4 regions of the Streptomyces sp. NPDC051211 genome follow, and region 4 is predicted to be linked to each of the others. Evidence: riboswitches for the same ligand, from Rfam matches in the RefSeq annotation. Region 4 holds a riboswitch; each other region holds the start of a gene.
The links. A riboswitch is a leader RNA that binds a small molecule or an ion and turns the genes downstream of it on or off. The one in region 4 is predicted to bind cobalamin.
Positions count from the first base shown of each region.

Region 1: linked by a shared signal. The riboswitch ahead of AB0447_RS03050 (energy-coupling factor ABC transporter permease) and the one ahead of AB0447_RS00815 (ABC transporter substrate-binding protein) in region 4 are both predicted to bind cobalamin.
Region 2: linked by a shared signal. The riboswitch ahead of AB0447_RS34610 (cobalamin biosynthesis protein) and the one ahead of AB0447_RS00815 (ABC transporter substrate-binding protein) in region 4 are both predicted to bind cobalamin.
Region 3: linked by a shared signal. The riboswitch ahead of AB0447_RS04160 (ribonucleoside-diphosphate reductase subunit alpha) and the one ahead of AB0447_RS00815 (ABC transporter substrate-binding protein) in region 4 are both predicted to bind cobalamin.

Region 1 covers NZ_JBFBAV010000002.1:5,890-10,789, forward strand. The annotation lists gene AB0447_RS03030 (L-serine ammonia-lyase) at 1-198, shown strand, start outside; gene AB0447_RS03035 (hypothetical protein) at 217-930, opposite strand; gene AB0447_RS03040 (hypothetical protein) at 1,089-1,628, shown strand; gene AB0447_RS03045 (flavodoxin family protein) at 1,807-2,538, opposite strand; cobalamin riboswitch at 2,694-2,888, shown strand; gene AB0447_RS03050 (energy-coupling factor ABC transporter permease) at 2,917-3,618, shown strand; gene AB0447_RS03055 (energy-coupling factor ABC transporter substrate-binding protein) at 3,618-4,091, shown strand; gene cbiQ (cobalt ECF transporter T component CbiQ) at 4,096-4,845, shown strand; gene AB0447_RS03065 (ATP-binding cassette domain-containing protein) at 4,836-4,900, shown strand, end outside.
Region 2 covers NZ_JBFBAV010000068.1:10,850-15,749, reverse strand. The annotation lists gene AB0447_RS34620 (putative cobaltochelatase) at 1-5, opposite strand, end outside; gene AB0447_RS34615 (cobyric acid synthase) at 154-1,677, opposite strand; gene AB0447_RS34610 (cobalamin biosynthesis protein) at 1,674-2,693, opposite strand; cobalamin riboswitch at 2,730-2,886, opposite strand; gene AB0447_RS34605 (hypothetical protein) at 2,977-3,198, opposite strand; gene AB0447_RS34600 (inorganic phosphate transporter) at 3,222-4,490, opposite strand; gene AB0447_RS34595 (alpha/beta fold hydrolase) at 4,845-4,900, shown strand, end outside.
Region 3 covers NZ_JBFBAV010000002.1:253,657-258,556, forward strand. The annotation lists gene AB0447_RS04140 (carbon starvation CstA family protein) at 1-1,079, shown strand, start outside; gene AB0447_RS04145 (YbdD/YjiX family protein) at 1,076-1,273, shown strand; gene AB0447_RS04150 (Uma2 family endonuclease) at 1,334-1,918, opposite strand; gene AB0447_RS04155 (GNAT family N-acetyltransferase) at 1,996-2,508, shown strand; cobalamin riboswitch at 2,550-2,691, shown strand; gene AB0447_RS04160 (ribonucleoside-diphosphate reductase subunit alpha) at 2,835-4,900, shown strand, end outside.
Region 4 covers NZ_JBFBAV010000001.1:159,802-164,701, forward strand. The annotation lists gene AB0447_RS00805 (serine hydrolase domain-containing protein) at 1-1,115, shown strand, start outside; gene AB0447_RS00810 (NUDIX domain-containing protein) at 1,521-2,024, opposite strand; cobalamin riboswitch at 2,082-2,220, shown strand; gene AB0447_RS00815 (ABC transporter substrate-binding protein) at 2,346-3,272, shown strand; gene AB0447_RS00820 (iron ABC transporter permease) at 3,269-4,288, shown strand; gene AB0447_RS00825 (ABC transporter ATP-binding protein) at 4,375-4,900, shown strand, end outside.

The DNA of each region.
Region 1 (4,900 bases), on a different contig from region 4:
ATCCCGTGCATCGAGCGGAACGGCATGGCGGCGGTGAAGGCCGTGACCGCGGCGAAGATGGCCATGCGCGGCGACGGCAGCCACAAGGTCTCCCTGGACAAGGTCATCAAGACCATGAAGGAGACCGGTGCCGACATGAAGATCAAGTACAAGGAGACGGCCCGCGGCGGGCTCGCGGTCAACGTCATCGAGTGCTGATCCCGCCGCGCTCGCGGCTCAGGAGATCGCGTACCACTGACTGGCCCACCCGGTGTTGATGGTGCTGGTGGACTGGTCCTTGAGGTTCACCGTGGCCGGCAGGGAGGTCTGCCCGGTCAGGACGGTGCTGTACCGGAGGCTCGGCGGGGTCAGGCCGGCGTTCACCGAGATGCCGGCTCCGGTGGCCTTGAGGGTCAGGCCGTTGGTGGCCCAGGTGCCGTTCAGCAGCAGCGCGATGAAGTAGGTCCCCGGCTCGGCCGTGAACGGCTTGGCCAGGGCCAGCGGCTTGGCGACGGGGTCGGTCATCAGCTGGGGCGAGATGTCCGCGGTGGCGGCGCGGAGGGTGCCGCTCGCGTCGTACACGCCGAGGTAGCAGTCGGACAGGGAGGCCTGGGGGTCGATGCCGGCCAGGCCCAGCCAGATGTTCGACCAGGTGATCCGCTCGCGCAGGACGATCCGTACGAGGGTCACCCGGCCGCCGACACCGGCGGCGGACTGGGCCGTGACATGGCCCGCGTCGTTGGGGTCGCCGGTCCAGGCCAGCAGGTTCTGGTCCTGGGGCCGGGGCTCGGTGTCGGACGGCGCGGCCGGGGCGCCCTGGGCCGGCGGGGCTTGTGTGGTCGCCGGGGGCGCCGTGGGCTTCGCCTTCTCGGCCGGAGCGGTGCAGCCGGCCAGCAGGGCCGCGGCGGCGGTGGCGGCCACCAGGCCGACGGCGGTACGGGTGATGCGCATGGTCCCCCCAGAGACACGAGTTACTGAGGGGGCCATGGTCTCAGCCCATGGTGCCGTCGCGACATTTTGCCGTCGCGCCGATGGAACCGTACGGCGACGATGGATGTCTCCATGGATGTCAGCTCTGTCCCCTTCATCCGGAGAAACCGGGGGACGTCATGAATCGCCTCCACCCCATACGCCGCCGGCAGCTCGTGGCCCTGGTCACGGGCGCCCTCCTCACCGCCGGAGTCGGGCTCGCCGCTCCGGCCTCGGCTCGGATCCAGGCCCCGGAACGGGCCACGGACCGCACCTGGACCCAGACCCCGCACGTGGTCAATGCCCGCTGGGGCGGCCACTGCACGTACGACCGGCTCGTCATCGACGTCCGGGGATACGTACCCGAGGTCACCGTCCGCCGGACCGCCAAGCTCTACTACGACGGGTCCGGGAAGCCGGTCCCGCTCGCCGGGAAGTACTTCCTGGAGATACGCCTGCACCCCGCCCAGGCACACAACGACGCGGGCCACTCGGTCTACAAGGGGCCCAAGCTCCTCAAGATCTACCTGCCCAAGCTCAAGGGCATCGCCATGACCGGCGACTACGAGGGGTACGTGACCTTCGGCGCCGCCTTCAACACCAGGCCGGAGTACAAGGCCTTCAAGCTGCACGGACCCGAGCGGTTCGTGCTGGACGTCAAGCACGCCAACGTCTGCTGACGCGGACGCGGCGGACCTGCCGCCGGGGCCCGGGGTGTCGTCGCACGCCCCGGGCCCCGGCCCGTCCCGCTTTCCGTTCCCGTTGCCGTCCCCGGCTCTCAGGTCAGCGGCCTGATCCGCATGCTGCCCGGGTCGCCGTTCCCGCTCATCCAGTCCTGGTCGCACCGCGGGCAACCGGTCACCGGTGCTCGGGATTGGGGAAATCGAATCTGCAGCCCGCGTCCCACTCGGAGCGCTGGTTGCCGTGCGCGGGGATGCCGCCGCTGCGCTTGAGGAGGGCGGCCAGGTGCATCAGGTTCCAGCTCATGAAGGCCGTGTTGCGGTTGGTGAAGTCGTTGTCCGGGCCGCCCGAGCCCGGGTCGAGGTAGGAGGGTCCGGGGCCGGCCTCGCCGATCCAGCCGGCGTCCGCCTGCGGGGGGACCGCGTACCCGAGGTGCTGGAGGCTGTAGAGGACGTTCATCGCGCAGTGTTTGACCCCGTCCTCGTTGCCGGTGATCAGACAGCCGCCGACCCGCCCGTAGTAGGCGTACTGGCCCCTGTCGTTCAGCAGCGAGGAGCACGCGTACAGCCGCTCGATCACCTGCTTCATCACCGAACTGTTGTCGCCGAGCCAGATCGGGCCGCACAGCACGAGGATGTCTGCGTCCATGATCCGGCTGTAGAGCACCGGCCACTGGTCGGTCTCCCAGCCGTGCTCGGTCATGTCCGGCCAGACGCCGGTCGCGATGTCGTGGTCCACGGCACGGATCAGTGACGTCCGGGCGCCCGCCGACTCCATGACGGCGCGGCTGCGGGCGATCAGTCCCTCGGTGTTGCTGGTCTCGGGCGAGCGCTTGAGCGTGCAGTTCACGTAGACGGCACTCAGGTCGGAGTAGTCCGGTGCGTCGGGCGTACGGCTGTCCTCGGTCACCTCCCCAGCCTGTGGGCGGCCGTGCGGGCCCGCCACCGCGGAGGTCCGGACGGCGGAGCACCGGGCCCGGCCTGACCGGCGCCGGGGTCGGGCCGGGGTCGGCGCCGGGGTCGGGGCCGCGCCGGGGTCGGGTTGTGGCCGGTCCGTGCGGACCACTAGGGTCATCGGGCCTTGGTGTACGGGAAACCGGTGGAAAACCGGTGCGGCCCTCGCCACTGTGATCGGGAAGTCCGGCTCCACTCCTACGGGAAGCCACTGGGCTGACGTGGGAGACCGCGCGGCCCGGGAAGGCGGAGCCAGGGCATCAGCACCCGTGAGCCAGGAGACCGGCCGGGGCGCGTTGTCCATCCACGAGGTGCTGGAGAGGTCTCCCCACTCATGCATATTGCCGAGGGGTTCCTACCCCCGTTGCACGCGGTCGCCTGGGGCGCCGCGTCTGCTCCCTTCGTCGTCCACGGAGTCCGCGCACTGACCCGTGAGGTCAAGGCGAATCCGGAGAGCACCCTGCTCCTCGGTGCGTCCGGAGCGTTCACTTTCGTCCTGTCCGCCCTGAAGATCCCTTCGGTGACCGGCAGTTGTTCCCATCCCACCGGTACCGGGCTGGGCGCCATACTGTTCCGGCCGCCGATCATGGCGGTCCTGGGCACGATCACCCTGCTCTTCCAGGCGCTGCTGCTCGCCCACGGCGGGCTGACCACCCTGGGCGCCAACGTCTTCTCGATGGCGATCGCGGGCCCGTGGGCCGGCTACGCGGTCTACCGGCTGTTGCAGAAGTCCGGCACCCCGCTGATGGTGTCCGTCTTCTTCGGCGCCTTCTTCGCCGACCTGATCACCTACTGCGTCACCAGCGTCCAGCTGGCGCTGGCCTTCCCCGACCCGGGGAGCGGGTTCGCGGGCGCGCTCGCGAAGTTCGGGGGGATCTTCGCGGTCACCCAGATTCCGCTGGCCGTGAGCGAGGGCCTGCTGACGGTGCTGGTGATGCGGCTGCTGATGCAGTCCAGCAAGTCGGACCTGATCCGGCTGGGTGTGGCCCGCTTCACCGGGGCGCAGGCGAAGACGAACCCGGAGGCGGCGGTCTGATGTCGAAGAACGCGAAGATCAATGCCCTGCTGCTGCTGGTGGTGGCGGCGCTGGCCGTGCTCCCGCTCGCCCTGGGGCTGGGCGACGACAAGGAGGAGCCGTTCACCGGCGCGGACGCGCAGGCGGAGGCGGCGATCACCGAGCTGAAGCCGGACTACGAGCCGTGGTTCTCCCCGCTGTACGAACCCCCGTCCGGGGAGGTGGAGTCGGCGCTGTTCGCGCTGCAGGCGGCGCTGGGCGCGGGCGTGCTCGCGTACTACTTCGGCCTGCGCAAGGGGCGCCGGCAGGGGCTGGCCGAGGGTCGTTCCCGGGCGCAGGGAGCCGTGGTGCTCGCGGTCGCCGCCGAGGAGGAGGCGGAGCAGGCGAGGGCGGAGGCCGCCGCGGCGAAGCCCGCCCTGGCGAAGGCCGTCCCGGCAAAGGCCGCCCCGGCAGAGGCCGACGGCCCCGCCCCGGCCGGCGGCGCGGAGTCCTGACCCCGTGCTGCCCATCGACGCGGCGGCGCACAGCAGTCGGTGGCGCCGCCGCCACCCGCTGGAGAAGGCCCTGCTGGGCCTGGGGTTGACGGTCAGCGCGGTGTGCCTGCCGCCCTGGCCAGGCGGGCCGCTGGTGGCCTGCGCCACCCTGGCGGTGCTGCTGGGCCCGGCCGGGGTGGCCGGGCGGCAGCTGTGGCGGGCCTTCCGGATCCCGCTGGGCTTCTGCTTCACCGGGGCCGTCCCGCTGCTGTTCGCGGTGGGCGGCCCGGACGGCTGGGTCTCGCTCGCCCCGGACGGGCCGCGGCACGCCGCGGACCTCCTGCTCCGTACGTCGGCGGCCTCGCTCGGCGTACTGCTGTTCGCGTTCACCACCCCCGTCTCGGACGTGCTGCCCCGGCTGGTCCGGGCCGGGGTGCCGGCCCCGGTGGTGGACGTCGCCCTGGTCATGTACCGGATCGGGTTCCTGCTGCTGGACTCGCTGGCCCAGGTGCGGGCGGCGCAGGCGGCCCGCCTGGGGCACACCAGCCGGGGGGCGGCCTGGCGTTCGGTGGCCGGGCTGGCCGCGACCGCCTTCGTCCGGGCCTTCGACCGCGCCGGACGGCTCCAGGCGGGGCTGGCCGGCCGAGGCTACGACGGCACCCTGCGGGTGCTGGTGCCGGAGGCGGCGCTGTCCTGGCGGTTCCTGGCGGCGTCGGCCGCCCTGCTGGCCGGGGTGGCCGCGCTGACTGTCGTACTGAAGGGGGTTTGGCTGTGAGGCCGTTGGTGGAACTGTGCGGGGCCGGCTACGCGTACGAGGACGGGCCGGCCGT
Region 2 (4,900 bases), on a different contig from region 4:
CTCATGCGTTGCTCACTCCTTCGGTGGTGCGGACCGTTCCCGGGGCTCCGCCCCGGACCCCGCGCTTCGAACGCCGGCGGGGCTGGATCCGGCTGATGCCGGCTCCCCCGGCCTCGCCGTCGTTCGGGGGGAAGCCCCGCAGGGCCGCGGCCCTCACGGCGCGCCCGGGGGGATGAACGGGAGCCCCGCCGGGGCCCCGGTCTCGATCAGGCGGAGCAGTGCGCCGGTGTCCGCGTGTTCCTCGATCAGGTCGCCCAGCAGGTCCAGCTGTTCCTCGCGCAGGGCGCCGAAGCTCGTGTCCGGCGCGGGTACGAACCGGCGCCCCGCAGCCGAAGCCACCTCGCGCAGGAACGCCCGCCGGAACCCGTCCGACTCCAGCGAGCCGTGCCAGTGCGTTCCCCACACCGACCCGACCCGGCACCCGTCCAGGAAGGGGGTCCCGCCCAGCACCTCGGCCACGCCGTGGTGGATCTCGTACCCCTCGACCGGCTCCCCGAGCGCCGAACCCGCCGGCCGCGCAAGGGTCTTCTCCCGCTCGAAGCGGATGCGGACGGGCAGCAGCCCGAGCCCGTCCACCACGCCCGCCCGGGACTCGACCTCGTCCTCGATCCGCTCGCCCAGCGCCTGGAAGCCGCCGCAGACGCCCAGCACCGGCCGCCCCTCGGCGGCCCGCCGGACGAGGGCGTCCGCGAGGCCGCGCTCGCGCAGCCACTGCAGTGCCTTCACCGTGCCGCGCGTGCCCGGTACGACGGCCAGGTCCGCGTCGGCCAGTTCCTCGGGCCGGTCCACGAACCGCACCACCACCCCCGGCTCCGCCGCGAGCGCGTCCACATCGGTGAAGTTGGACATCAGCGGCACCGCGCACACCGCGACCCGCAGCACGTCCTCGCCCACCGGCGGGGCCACCACCGATTCCCGGACGGCGCCCCGCAGGGAGACCCGCAGGCCGTCCTCCTCGTCGATGCCCAGGCCGTGCCGGAACGGCAGGACCCCGTACGTCGCCCGGCCGGTGAGGCCGCGCAGCATCTCCATGCCCGGCTCCAGCAGCGTCACGTCGCCGCGGAACTTGTTCACCAGGTAGCCGGCGATCAGCGACTGGTCCTCGGCGGACAGCAGGGCCGTCGTACCGAAGAAGGAGGCGAAGACGCCGCCGCGGTCGATGTCCCCGACCACCACCACCGGGAACCGCGCGGCCCGCGCGATGCCCATGTTCACGATGTCCGTGCGCCGCAGGTTGATCTCGGCCGGGCTGCCCGCCCCCTCGCAGATCACGGCGTCATACGTGCCCCGCAACTGCTCCAGGCAGTCCGTCACCACGCCCAGCAGCTGTTCCTGCCGGCCTCCGTGGTAGCCGCGCGCGCTCATCTCGCCCACCGGCTTGCCCAGCAGCACCACCTGGCTGCTGCGGTCGCTGCCGGGCTTGAGCAGCACCGGGTTCATCAGGGCCGTGGGCTCCACCCGGGCCGCTTGGGCCTGCATGGCCTGGGCCCGGCCGATCTCCGCGCCCTCGTGGGTGACGAAGGAGTTCAGCGACATGTTCTGCGCCTTGAACGGCGCCACCTTCACGCCCTGGCGGGCCAGCCAACGGCAGATGCCCGCCGTGACCACGCTCTTGCCCGCGTCCGAGGTGGTGCCGGCGACCAGCAGGCCCCCGCCCCGCTTCGTGCCGCTGCTCATCCGCGTCCCCTCTGTACTCCTGCGACTCCTGCGACTTCTGCGACTCGTGCGACTCGTGCACCGCGTGCGGCTCGTGCGATCCGCGGGGCGAGCAGCCGGGCGCCCACGCAGGCACCCAGCGCCAGCCAGGTCACCTGCCGGGACAGCCGTACCGCCCGTTCGATGTCGGCGATCTGCACCGGCCGCCCGGTCTCTCCGTTGAGCACGGCCCGGTGTTCCACCCGCCCGCCGTAGGCGAGGGTGCCGCCCAGCCGGACGCCCAGCGCCCCGGCGAAGGAGGCCTCGACCGGGCCGGCGTTGGGGCTGGGGTGGGCGGCCGCGTCGGAGCGCCAGGCCCGGACCGCCCCCCGACGGTCCGGGCCGGCGAGTACGGCGGCCAGCGCGGTCAGCCGGGCTCCCGGCCAGCCCGCGAGGTCGTCCAGCCGGGCCGAGGCCCAGCCGTAGCGCAGATGGCGGGGCGACTTGTGGCCCACCATCGCGTCCAGGGTGTTCACGGCGCGGAAGGCGACCAGCCCCGGCACACCGGCGACGGCACCCCACACCAGGGCCCCGACCACCGCGTCGGAGGTGTTCTCGGCCACCGATTCCACGACGGCACGCGCGATCTGCTGCTCGTCCAGGGCGTGCGGGTCGCGCCCGCACAGGTGGGGGAGGCGTTCCCGGGCCACTTCGGCGTCCCCGGCGGCAAGGGCCCCGCCGATGGCGCGGGCCTCCCGGCCCAGCGAGGTCCCGCCGACCACGGCCCAGGTGGCGGCGGCGGTCAGGGCGATCCGGACGGCGGCGGGCCGGGCGCGCACGGCGCGGGCGCCCAGCACGCCCACGGCGGCGGCGCCTCCGGCGCACACCAGGGCGTGCACCACGCCCCGGGAGCGCCGGTCGCGCCAGAGGGCGCGTTCGACGGCGGCGGCGGCTCTTCCGAAGGCGGCGACGGGGTGCCCGCGGCGTGGATCCCCGAGGATCCGGTCGCCGATCAGGCCCGCCGTCACGCCGTACGCGAATACGCGATCGGCACGCATGGGGCAGCTATGTCCTCACTCAGGGTCCGCGCCCTGGTTCGACGTGTCCGGCGGCGAGAGTTCCTGGCTCCCGGCGGTACGGGCTGACGTCCGTACTCCCCGGTGACAGTGGCGGGACCGCGCCGGATTCTCACCGGACTTCCTCTGCTGCCGCCGTAATGGCTCGGGCAGTCCACCACGCACTGAGATTGCCCGTCAACTCGCCGTTGACCTGCGGTGAAGGTGGGGCAGGGCATGCGAAAGCTCCCCTCGGAGAACCGGGGGGAGCCTTGTACGCGGTGGATCAGACGACGATCAGGTAGATCCCGTAGGCCACGGCCGCGGCGCAGAGCGCGAAGCAGGCGTAGGCGCCGGTGCGGGCCAGGGTGGCGGCGCCGCCCTGATCGGTGGCGGCCTCGTGCTTGGAGAGGCCCACCATGCCGAGGGTGAACAGGGCCACCAGGGCCACGGTGGCGGAGAGGCTGACCCCGAAGACGGAGCCGAGAGCTGCCCAGTCGATCTTCATACTGCCGAAACCTTCTCTGATCGTCAGACCGCGGCGGCCGGAGCCGTCGGGGCCTCGCCGGACGCGTGCGCGCTGGGGGCGGAGATGGTGGCCTTCAGGTCCTCGTCGGTGACGGCGGCGGTGGTACCGGCCGGCGGCACGGTGACGGCGGCCATCGCGGTGGTGACCACTCCGGGCTCCTCGCCCGGGGTCTCCAGCTCGTTGACGTTGGTGTGGTCGACGACCTGGCGGCGGGAGATCAGCCAGATGGCGAGGCAGGAGCCGACGAGGAAGACGGTCACGGCGGCGACGCCGACGTCACCGGTGCGCATGACCCACTCGGCGAGGGCCGAGACCAGCGCGGCGGCCGGCAGGGTCAGACCCCAGGCGATGAACATGCGGGTCGCGGTGGACCAGCGGACCACACCGCCCTTGCGGCCGAGGCCGGCACCCATGACCGCGCCGGAGCACGAGTGGGTGGTGGACAGCGAGAAGCCGAGGGTGGACGAGGCCAGGATGACGCTGGCGGCCGAGGTCTGGGCGGCGAAGCCCTGCTGCGGCTGCAGGTCGGTCAGGCCCTTGCCCATGGTGCGGATGATGCGCCAGCCGCCGAGGTAGGTGCCGAGCGCGATCGCCAGACCGGCGGAGACGATGACCCAGACCGGCGGGTTGGAGCCGGGGGCGAGCGCACCGCCGGCGACCAGGGCCAGGGTGATGATGCCCATCGTCTTCTGCGCGTCGTTGGTGCCGTGCGCGAGGGAGACCAGACCGGCCGAGGCGATCTGACCGGCCCGGTAGCCCTTGGCCGAGGTCTTCTCGCCGACGTTGTTGCCGATCTTGTACGTGACCTTGGTGGCCAGCATCGCGGCGACACCGGCGACGATCGGCGCGGCGATCGCGGGGATCAGCACCTTGGTGACGACCACGTCGCCGTTGACGGCGCCGATGCCCGCGGAGGCGATCGCGGCACCGATCAGGCCGCCCATCAGGGCGTGGGAGGAGCTGGAGGGGAGTCCGACCAGCCAGGTGACGAGGTTCCAGAGGATGGCGCCGACGAGCGCGGCGAAGATCACTTCTGGCTGGATGCCGTCCTCGTTGACCAGGCCCTTGGAGATCGTCTTGGCGACCTCCACGGACATGAACGCGCCGACGAGGTTGAGCACGGCGGACATGGCCACCGCCGTCTTGGGCTTGAGGGCGCCGGTCGAGATGGTGGTAGCCATCGCGTTGGCTGTGTCGTGGAAACCGTTCGTGAAGTCGAACACGAGAGCGGTGATGATCACGATCCCGAGGAGAAGCGTTATGTGCTCCATTTACCCAGGCTTCTGTTTGGCGTCAGTGGCTCGCCGACCGTAGGCAACCTAGGTGAACGAAAAGTGAACTGATGCAGGCGGTGCGGTGTACCAGCCCGGCCCGGGTTCGGGACGCTCGTCCCGATTGTGCCGCCGATGGGCCGATTCGTGCACGTCAAAGCGGGGTGAACGGATCCCTCCGCACGGGTCGGCCGGCCCCGGAAGCCCTCCGTCCGCCCCCCGGAAGAGACCCAGATCACGCGCGGGCGGGAGCGGTCCGGACGGCTTCCCGCGCCTGCACGACACCGCCCGGGGTACTCGGCGGAATATTCCACTCCACTGGCCGGGCCCGGCCCTCCCGCCCAGACTGGAACGGTGCGCACCGCGACAGCGACGGCAGCGGCCGTCACCACCGCCCTCATAGGTGCCTG
Region 3 (4,900 bases), on a different contig from region 4:
TCCGGATGATCGGCTACGGGGCGATGCTGACCGAGTCCTTCGTCGCGGTCATGGCGATCATCGCGGCCTGCATCATCGAGCCGGGCCTGTTCTTCGCCGTCAACTCCCCCGGCGGGGTCATCGGCACCACGGTCGAGTCCGCCTCCCAGGCGGTGACCGACTTCGGCTTCGCCATCTCGCCGGAGGCGCTCACCCAGGCCGCCAAGGACGTCGAGGAGTCCAGCCTGCTGTCCCGTACGGGCGGCGCCCCGACCTTCGCACTCGGAATGTCGGAGATCTTCTCCTCCGTCATCGGCGGCGCGGGCATGAAGGCGTTCTGGTACCACTTCGCGATCATGTTCGAGGCGCTCTTCATCCTGACCACCCTCGACGCGGGCACCCGGGTCGGCCGGTTCATGCTCCAGGACACCCTCGGCAACGTCCACAAGTCCTTCAAGGACGTCAGCTGGAAGCCGGGCGTGTGGTTCGCGAGTGCGATCGTCGTCGGTGGCTGGGGCTACTTCCTGTGGGTCGGCATCAAGGATCCGCTGGGCGGCATCAACCAGCTCTTCCCGCTCTTCGGCATCGCCAACCAGCTGCTCGCCGCGGTCGCACTGGCCGTCTGCACCACGCTGCTGGTCAAGTCCGGGCGGCTCAAGTGGGCCTGGGTGACGGGTGTTCCGCTGGTCTGGGACGCGACGGTGACGCTGACCGCGAGCTACCAGAAGGTCTTCTCGGACGACGTGAAGGTCGGCTTCTTCGCCCAGCGCGACAAGTACCAGGCGGGCATCGACGCGGACAAGGTGCTGCCGCCCGCGAAGTCGATGGACGACATGCACACGGTGGTCACCAACGCCACCGTCGACGGCGTCCTCTCCGCCCTGTTCGCGGTGCTGATCATCATCGTCCTGGCGGACGCTGCCCGGACCTGCATCAAGGCCGTCCGCCGCCCCGAATCGGTGACCCTCTCCGAGGTCCCGTGGACCGAGTCGAAGATCGTCGCCCCGGCCGGGCTGATCGCAACGGCCGAGGAACGGGCCGAACTGGCGGCCGCCGGCCTCGACTCCGGCGGCGGCAAGGTGAAGGAACCGGTCACGTGACCACGCTGCGGCAGCGCCTGGCCAAGGTCCGGTTCTACGTCCGCGAGTTCTCGGGCGAAGCGGCGTACGACCGGTACGTCGCCCACGCCCGCTCGCACGACCCGGACGCGGAGGTCATGACCCGGCGCGCCTTCGAGCACGCCCGGGTCGACGCCCGCGAGGCGGACCCGCGCGAGGGCTTCCGCTGCTGCTGAGTTCCCGTACGTGCGCAGGGCCCCGCCGATCCCCGGCAGGGCCCTGCGCGGTCTGCTGCCTCAGCGCACCCAGTCCTTGAGGGGCTCGCTCTGAAAGGTAATGCCGACAGGCTCGGGGAGTTCGACATCCTGGCCGAAGGGCACGGTCCGGGCGTTCTGGTAGCGGCGACCGTTGGGCTCGCTGTAGACGGTGACCTCGCAGCTGTCGCGGTCGACGAGGAGGTACACCGGGATGCCCGTCTGGGCATAAGCGCGTGGCTTCTCGTTGCGATCGCGCCCGTCGGTATCGGAGTCGTACGAAGTGACCTCGACAACCATCAGAACAGGCGCCGGATCAGCCCACTCCCCTTGGCCGACGAAGGCGTCGTCCGGAGCCATGGATGCGTCCGGGCGCGCGCGGCCCGAGCGGTATTCCTGGACCTTCAGACCCCGCTCGACGTGAAGCCACAACTCGGGCCGGTGCTGCATACAGACGCGAGACAGCCACAGCACAATTCGGTCGTGGTCCCCGTCGGGCACTGCCTTGACCCCCAGCTTTCCGTCGATGAACTCCAGCCGCAACCCCTCGATCTCACGGGCGCCTATGCGCGCCAGGGATTCGAACTCTTCGGTCAGCATCTTGGGCCGGTCGGTCATCACGGTCATGCCTCGCTCGCCTTCTTCGACGGTCTGTCTCCGACGATAGCGCCGGGCGCCCACACCCGTCGCGCAGACTGGACAGCATGGACATAGTGATCAGGGCGGCCGTGGCCGCCGAGTACGCCGAACTGGGTGAGATCACCGCGGCCGCGTACCTCGGCGACGGGCTGCTCGACGACAACGGGACCGACTTCTACGAGAAGAAGCTGCGGGACGTCGCCGGGCGGGCCGGGGACGGGGAAGTGCTCGTGGCCGTGCTCGACGGGCGGCTGCTCGGCGGGGTGACCTTCGCCCCGCCCGGCAGCCCGCTCGCCGACATCGCGGGCCCCGCGGAGGCCGAGTTCCGGATGCTCGCGGTGGCTGCCGCCGGCCGCGGGCGGGGCGCCGGGGAGGCCCTAGTGCGAGCCTGCATCGAGCGGGCCCGGGCCATCCACGGGGTCCGGCGGCTGGTGCTCTCCACCCAGGCCGGGAGCCCGGCCGCGCACCGGATCTACGAGCGGCTGGGCTTCGTACGGACCCCCGATCGGGACTGGTCGCCGATCCCCACCGTGCCGCTGCTCACCTACGCCCTGGAGTTGCACGGCCCGGCACAGTAGCCGCGCCGACACAACATGTGGGGGGTCACGCATGCACGGCCCCCCACATGTATGCTCATGGCTGCTGTCGCCGCAGGGGAATCCGGTGCGAATCCGGAACTGTCCCGCAACGGTATGAAAGCGCACCTTTCGCCAGAAGGGGCGCCCCAAGTCCGAGCACCTGCCGACGGTGCGCCCTGACCGACCGGTCCGGGTGCCGATTCGTCCGGGCCTCGCGGTTGGGCCGGTGGACGCCATGCGGTGTACGCGTTCCTGCCACGCCCGCATGTGCTGCCTCGCGCCCCGCCTTCCGCAGGTGACCGGAGCCGAGCGAGGAGAGCTCCCCCGTGACCATCGCGCCTGCCGCACCGCGCGCCGAGTCCGCCCAGCCCGCCGAAGGCCCGGGCGCCGCGCTGCTGCGGACTCTCACCGAGCTGACCGCCGATCTGCCCGACACCGACCCCGGCCGGGTCGCCGCCGCCGCGCTGCGCGGCCGGAGCTCGGACGCGGACGAGGCCGAGCTGCGGGGGCTGGCCACCGAGGCGGCCGCGGGGCTGATCTCCGAGGACCCGGCGTACTCGCGGCTGGCCGCGCGACTGCTCACGCTGGCCATCGCCGAAGAGGCGGCCGGCCAGGGCGCGGTCTCCTTCGCCGAGTCCGTCGCCGTGGGCCACCGCGAGGGTCTCATCGCCGACCGCACCGCCGACTTCGTGCAGGCCCATGCCGCGCGGCTCGACTCGCTGGTCGAGCACGCGCTCGCCGAGGGCGCCGACGACCGGTTCGGCTTCTTCGGCCTGCGCACCCTGCACAGCCGCTACCTGCTGCGGCACCCGATCACCCGTCAGGTCATCGAGACCCCGCAGCACTTCATGCTGCGCGTGGCCTGTGGCCTCGCCGAGGACGACAGCGTGGCCGCGGTCGAGGAAGTCGCCTCCCTCTACCGGCTGATGAGCCGCCTCGACTACCTGCCGTCCTCCCCCACCCTCTTCAACTCCGGCACCCGGCACCCGCAGATGTCCTCCTGCTACCTGCTGGACTCCCCGCTGGACGAGCTCGACTCGATCTACGACCGCTACCACCAGGTGGCCCGCCTGTCGAAGCACGCGGGCGGCATCGGCCTGTCGTACTCCCGGATCCGCGCCCGCGGTTCGCTGATCCGCGGCACCAACGGGCACTCCAACGGCATCGTCCCGTTCCTGAAGACCTTGGACGCCTCCGTCGCCGCCGTGAACCAGGGCGGCCGCCGCAAGGGCGCCGCCGCCGTCTACCTGGAGACCTGGCACGCGGACATCGAGGAGTTCCTGGAGCTCCGCGACAACACCGGCGAGGACCAGCGCCGCACCCACAACCTGAACCTGGCGCACTGGATCCCGGACGAGTTCATGCGACGGGTCAACGCCGACGGCCAGTGGTCGCTGTTCTCCCCGGCCGATGTGCCCGAGCTGGTGGACCTGTACGGCGACGATTTCGACGAGGCCTACCGCAAGGCCGAGGCCGCCGGGCTGGCGAAGAAGACCATGCCGGCCCGGGACCTGTACGGCCGCATGATGCGCACCCTCGCGCAGACCGGCCAGGGCTGGATGACCTTCAAGGACGCCTCCAACCGGACCGCGAACCAGACCGCACTGCCGGGCTCGGTGGTCCACTCCTCCAACCTCTGCACCGAGATCATCGAGGTGACCAACGACGGCGAGACCGCCGTCTGCAACCTCGGCTCGGTCAACCTCGGCGCCTTCGTGGTGGAAGGGGCCGAGGGCGGGGAGCTCGACTGGGAGCGGCTGGACGAGACCGTCCGGACCGCCGTGACCTTCCTCGACCGGGTCGTGGACATCAACTTCTACCCGACCGAGCAGGCCGGCCGCTCCAACGCCCGCTGGCGCCCGGTGGGCCTGGGCGCGATGGGCCTGCAGGACGTGTTCTTCAAGCTGCGGCTGCCCTTCGACTCCGCCGAGGCCAAGGCCCTCTCCACGAAGATCGCCGAGCGGATCATGCTCGCCGCGTACGAGGCCTCCGCCGACCTCGCCGAGCGCCACGGCCCGGTTCCCGCCTGGGCGCAGACCCGTACCGCGCAGGGCGTCCTGCACCCCGACCACTACGGTGTGGAGCACCACTGGCCGGAGCGCTGGGCGGCGCTGCGGACCCGGATCGCCGCGACCGGCATGCGGAACTCGCTGCTGCTGGCGATCGCCCCGACCGCGACGATCGCCTCGATCGCCGGCGTGTACGAGTGCATCGAGCCGCAGGTCTCCAACCTCTTCAAGCGCGAGACGCTGAGCGGTGAGTTCCTGCAGGTCAACGCCTACCTGGTGGAGGAGCTGAAGAAGCTCGGCGTGTGGGACGCGCAGACCCGCGAGGCGCTGCGCGACGCCTCGGGCTCGGTGCAGGGCTTCGGCTGGATCCCGGCCGAGGTCCG
Region 4 (4,900 bases):
ACGAGCGGGCCGCGGCCGAGATCACCGTGCTGAACCTGCTCAACCACACCGCGGGGCTGGACTGGGCGGTCATCGCCGACACCGGCGACGGGGACGACGCCCTGGCCGGCTACGTGGCGAAGATGTCCGAGCTGGACATGATCGCCCGGCCGGGCACCCGGGCCTCGTACAGCCAGGCCGGGTACAACCTGGCCGGGCGGATCCTGGAGACCGTCACCGGGATGACGTACGAGCGGGCCGTCGCCTCCCTCGTACTCGAGCCGCTGGGGCTCTCGGACACCTTCTTCGGGCCCGACGACGTCATGACCCGGCGGTTCGCCGTCGGCCACAACCTCGGCGAGGACGGAACGCTGTCCATCGCCCGCCCCTGGCGGATCCCGCGCGGACACAACCCCGGCGGCGGCGGTGTCTCCTCGGTGGCGGACATGCTGCGCTGGGCCCGGTTCCAGCTCGGCGACGGCCGGGCGGAGAGCGGTGTCCCGGTTCTGCCGGCCGCGGCCCTCCAGCGGATGAAGGAGCCGACGGTCGCACTGCGGAGCAGCACGCTCGGCGACGCCATCGGCATCTGCTGGTTCCTGCGCGAGGTCGACGGCGTCCAGACGGTGGGTCACGGAGGTTCGGCGATCGGCCAGTTCGCCGAGTTCCTCGTCGTGCCCGAGCGGAACTTCGCCGTCGTCGCGATGTCCAACGCCGGCCCGGACGGCATCCTCTGCAACCAGGCGATCGTCCGCTGGGCACTCCAGACCTACCTGGGTGTCACCGACCGGGAACCGGAGCCGCTCCCCTATGACGAGGCGCGGGCCCGGGAGATCGTCGGAAGCTACGACATCGACGCCATGACCCTCACCATCAGCAGCACGGACGGGCCCGGACTGCTCCTCGACGTCCGGATCAAGCCGGAGATCCGCGCGGCGGCGGACACCGACCTGCCCCCGGACCACGCGCCGGCCGCCGTCGGCCTGCTGCCCGGCGACGGGGACGAGTACATCGTCACCGGCGGGGGACTGAAGGGCCAGCGCGGCTTCTTCACCCGCGACGCAAGCGGGGCGGTGGTCGGCGTCGACCTCGCCGGCCGGCTGTTCCAGCGCGTGGGATCCGGCGTGGGCCGGGGGTAGAGAAGCGGCGGCAGGGCCTCCTGGTCCGGCTCGGCCGGGACCGCATCCCCGAGCTGCCAAGGGGCCCCGTCTCACCTCACCATGTCACCGGCAGGCTTTTCACCCCGTAGAAGTCCGAGTCGGTACGCATCGGGACCCGGTAGCGGGTGTGCTCGGACGCGTCCATCCGCAGGAACATGCCGGCCTCGGCCGGCGGGGCCTGGTATTCGGCGGCGGGCCCCCCGGAACGGGCCAGTTCGCCAGCTCGGCGCGCGAACTGAACCGGCTGTCCGACAGTACCTCGCGGACCAGGGCGTGGCTGGTCGCGCCGGCCAGCCCACGTGCCCGTTGGGGTAGACCATCCGGCGCAGCGGCTGACGCCGGAGGTTTGGGGCCACAGCGGCGACCGGCGGGCGGCCGGTGTGCTCATGTGACCGATGGGACGGACTCCAGGTACGCCACCGTGCCCGTGCGGCGGGCCCGGTCGATCACCGCGAGCCGGGCGAAGTTGGCGGGGGTCATCACCTTCACCCACTCCTCGACCGGCAGCACCCGGAACTCGCTGTGCTCGCCCGGGTCCAGCACGATGCCCGCGATCTGTTCCTGGTCGAGCGTGCCGCCGTCGAAGATGAACCCGATGTGGTTGGTGTGCCAGTCCTCGCCCCGCGGCGTGAGGAAGTGCACACCCAGCAGCTTCGGTTCACCCGAGAAGACGATCCCGGTCTCCTCCTCGCACTCCCGCACCGCCGTCTCCCACGGCGTCTCGCCGTGATCCATGTTCCCGCCCGGGAACTGCCACGCCTCCGTGCTGTACGTGGCGCGCAACTGGACCGGGTTGCCGATTGCATCGGTGAAGTACAGGCAGGCGTACGCGGTGGCCGGAGGCAGAGTCGCGATGTACTCGCGCGGCGGGAGCCAGGTGTTCGTCATGGTCTTCCTCCCGGGAGATCAGGTGCGGAGATCAGTCCATCACGTGCACCCTGCGCCGTCTGGCAGACTGGGCCGCGTCACCCCCGGGCGGCGCAGATCAGGAAACCGGTGCAAGTCCGGTGCGGTCCCGCCACTGTGACCGGTTCCCCCCACGGGAGCCGGAAGTCAGACACTGACGCGCCGCCTCTTCACCTTTCACGTCGACCAGGGGACGAGGATCCCCCGGAGAGGCTTCCCGTGGTCCTGTCGTACCCGCGCGCCGCCGCGCGCCGCATCCCCGGCGCCCTGCGCACGCTCGCCGCCCTCGCCCTCCTCGTCCCGCTGGCCGGCTGTGCCGGTTCCGGCGACGACGACGCCGAGCCCCGGGCCGCCGCGCCCGGATTCCCGTACACCGCCACCAACTGCGGGGTCGGCACCACCTACCGGGAACCGCCCCGGCGCGCCGTCACCCTCACCCAGCACACCACCGAGATCCTGCTCGCCCTCGGCCTCCAGGACCGCATGGTCGGCACCGCCTACCTCGACGACGCGATCCTGCCCGCCTACCGCCCCGCCTACGACAAGATCAAGGTGCTGGCGAAGGAGTACCCCTCCAAGGAGCAACTGCTCGCAGCCAACCCCGACTTCGTGTACGGCGGTTACGCCAGCGCCTTCGACAAAGCGGCCGGCCGCGACCGGGCCGGCCTCCAGAAGAGCGGGATCAACACCCGCCTCAACGTGGAGTACTGCACCGGCGGCCCGGTCGGACTCGACCAGCTCCGCACCGAAATCACCGAGGTCGCCCGCACCTTCGGCGTGCCCGAGCGCGGCGCCCGGCTGATCGAGGACCAGCAGCGGCGCATCGACGCCGTGGCGCAGAAGGTGTCCGGCCGGCCCAAGCCCGCCGTCTTCGCCTACGACGGCGGCGACAGCGCCGCCTCCACCTCCGGCGGCCACGGCATCGGCAACGACATCATCACCCGCGCCGGCGGCACGAACCTCTTCGCCGACCTCGAGGACTCCTTCGGCGAGGTGTCCTGGGAGAAGGTCATCGAGCGCAAGCCCGAGGTCATCCTCATCTACGACTACGGCGGCACCCCCGTGGAGGCCAAGAAGCAGCGCCTGCTGAACGACCCGGCCCTCGCCCAGGTGCCGGCCATCAAGAACAAGCGGTTCGTCGTGCTGCCGCTGTCCTCGGCCGTGCTCGGCGTCCGCGTCGGCGACGCCGTCGAGTCCCTCGCCCGCCAGCTGCACCCCGGAGCGGTGTGACCCGCCGGACGGCCGCCGTCCTCGGCGGGCTCACCGCCGCGCTGCTGGCCTCCGCCGTCGCCGGTCTGGCGCTCGGCCCGGTACGGATCTCCCCGGGACAGGTGCTCGACATCGTCCTCGGCGGGCAGCACACCGGCGCCTTCGCCGCCATCGTGTGGGACGTCCGCATGCCGCGGGTGCTGCTCGGCGCCGTCGTGGGGGCCGGGCTCGCCGTGACCGGCACCGTGCTGCAGGCCCTGGTCCGCAACCGGCTCGCCGACCCGTTCCTGCTCGGCGCCTCCTCGGGGGCCTCCGCCGGCGCCGTCGCCGTCCTGGTCCTCGGCGTCGGCGCGGGATTCGCGACCACCGTGACCCTGCCGGCCGCCGCGTTCGCGGGATCCCTGGGCGCCCTGGTCTGCGTGTACGCGATGGCCCGGCGCGGCGGCAGCATGACCACCGGGCGGCTGATCCTGGCCGGGGTGGCCGTCCAGTACGTCCTGTCGGCCCTCACCAGCCTGGTCCTGGTCCTCGCCGCCGAGGCGGACCAGGTCCGCCTGGTGCTGTTCTGGACGCTCGGCGGCCTCGGCGGCGCCCGCTGGGACGAACTCGCCCTGCCGGCCGCCACCCTGCTGCTCGGCACCGGCCTGCTGCTCGCACTGGCCCGGCCGCTCGACCTGCTGCTCGCCGGCGAGGAGGGCGCGCAGACCCTCGGCCTGGACACCGGCCGGTTCCGGGCCTCCGTGTTCGTGCTGACCTCGCTGGTCATCGGGGTGCTGGTGGCGTACAGCGGGGCCATCGGCTTCGTCGGGCTGATGATCCCGCACGCCGCCCGGATGGCCGTCGGCGCCGGACACCGGGCGCTGCTGCCGGTGGCCGCACTGGGCGGGGCGGTGTTCCTGGTCCTGGCCGACCTGGTCGCCCGTACTGCCGCCGCCCCCGAGGAGATACCGGTCGGGGTGGTCACCGCGCTGGTCGGCGGACCCTGCTTCCTGTGGATGCTGCGGCGGTCCGCGCGCGCCGAAGGAGTCCTCGGATGACCGCTGTTCAGGAGCCCGCCGGCAAGGGGTCCGTGCGGGAACACGAACCCGGTGGCCATCGGGCCGCGGAGCTGCGGGTGGAGGGGCTGCGGTACGAGACGGGCGGCCGCACCCTGCTGCACGGCATCGACCTGACCGCCCGCCCCGGCGAGACCGTGGGCGTGGCCGGACCCAACGGCAGCGGCAAGACGACGCTGCTGCGTTGCGTGTACGGCGCCCTGCGGCCCGCCGCGGGCCGGGTGCTGCTCGACGGCACGGACGCCGGCGCGCTCCCCGTCAAGGAGCGGGCCCGCCGGGTGGCCGTGGTCCCGCAGGACGCGAGCGGCACCTTCGGGCTGACGGTGCGCGAGGTGGTGGCGATGGGCCGCAGTCCGCACAAGCGCTTCTGGGAGCAGGACGGCCCCGAGGACGTACGGCGCATCGCCGGGGCCCTGCGCACGGTGGGCGTGGAGGAGCTGGGGGAACGGCCCTTCGACGAGCTCTCCGGCGGGGAGCGGCAGCGCGCACTGGTGGCCCGCGCCCTGGTCCAGGACCCGGGCCTGCTCGCCCTGGACGAGCCGACGAACCACCTGGACATCCGCTACCAGCTGGAGATCCTCGGCCTGGTGCGCG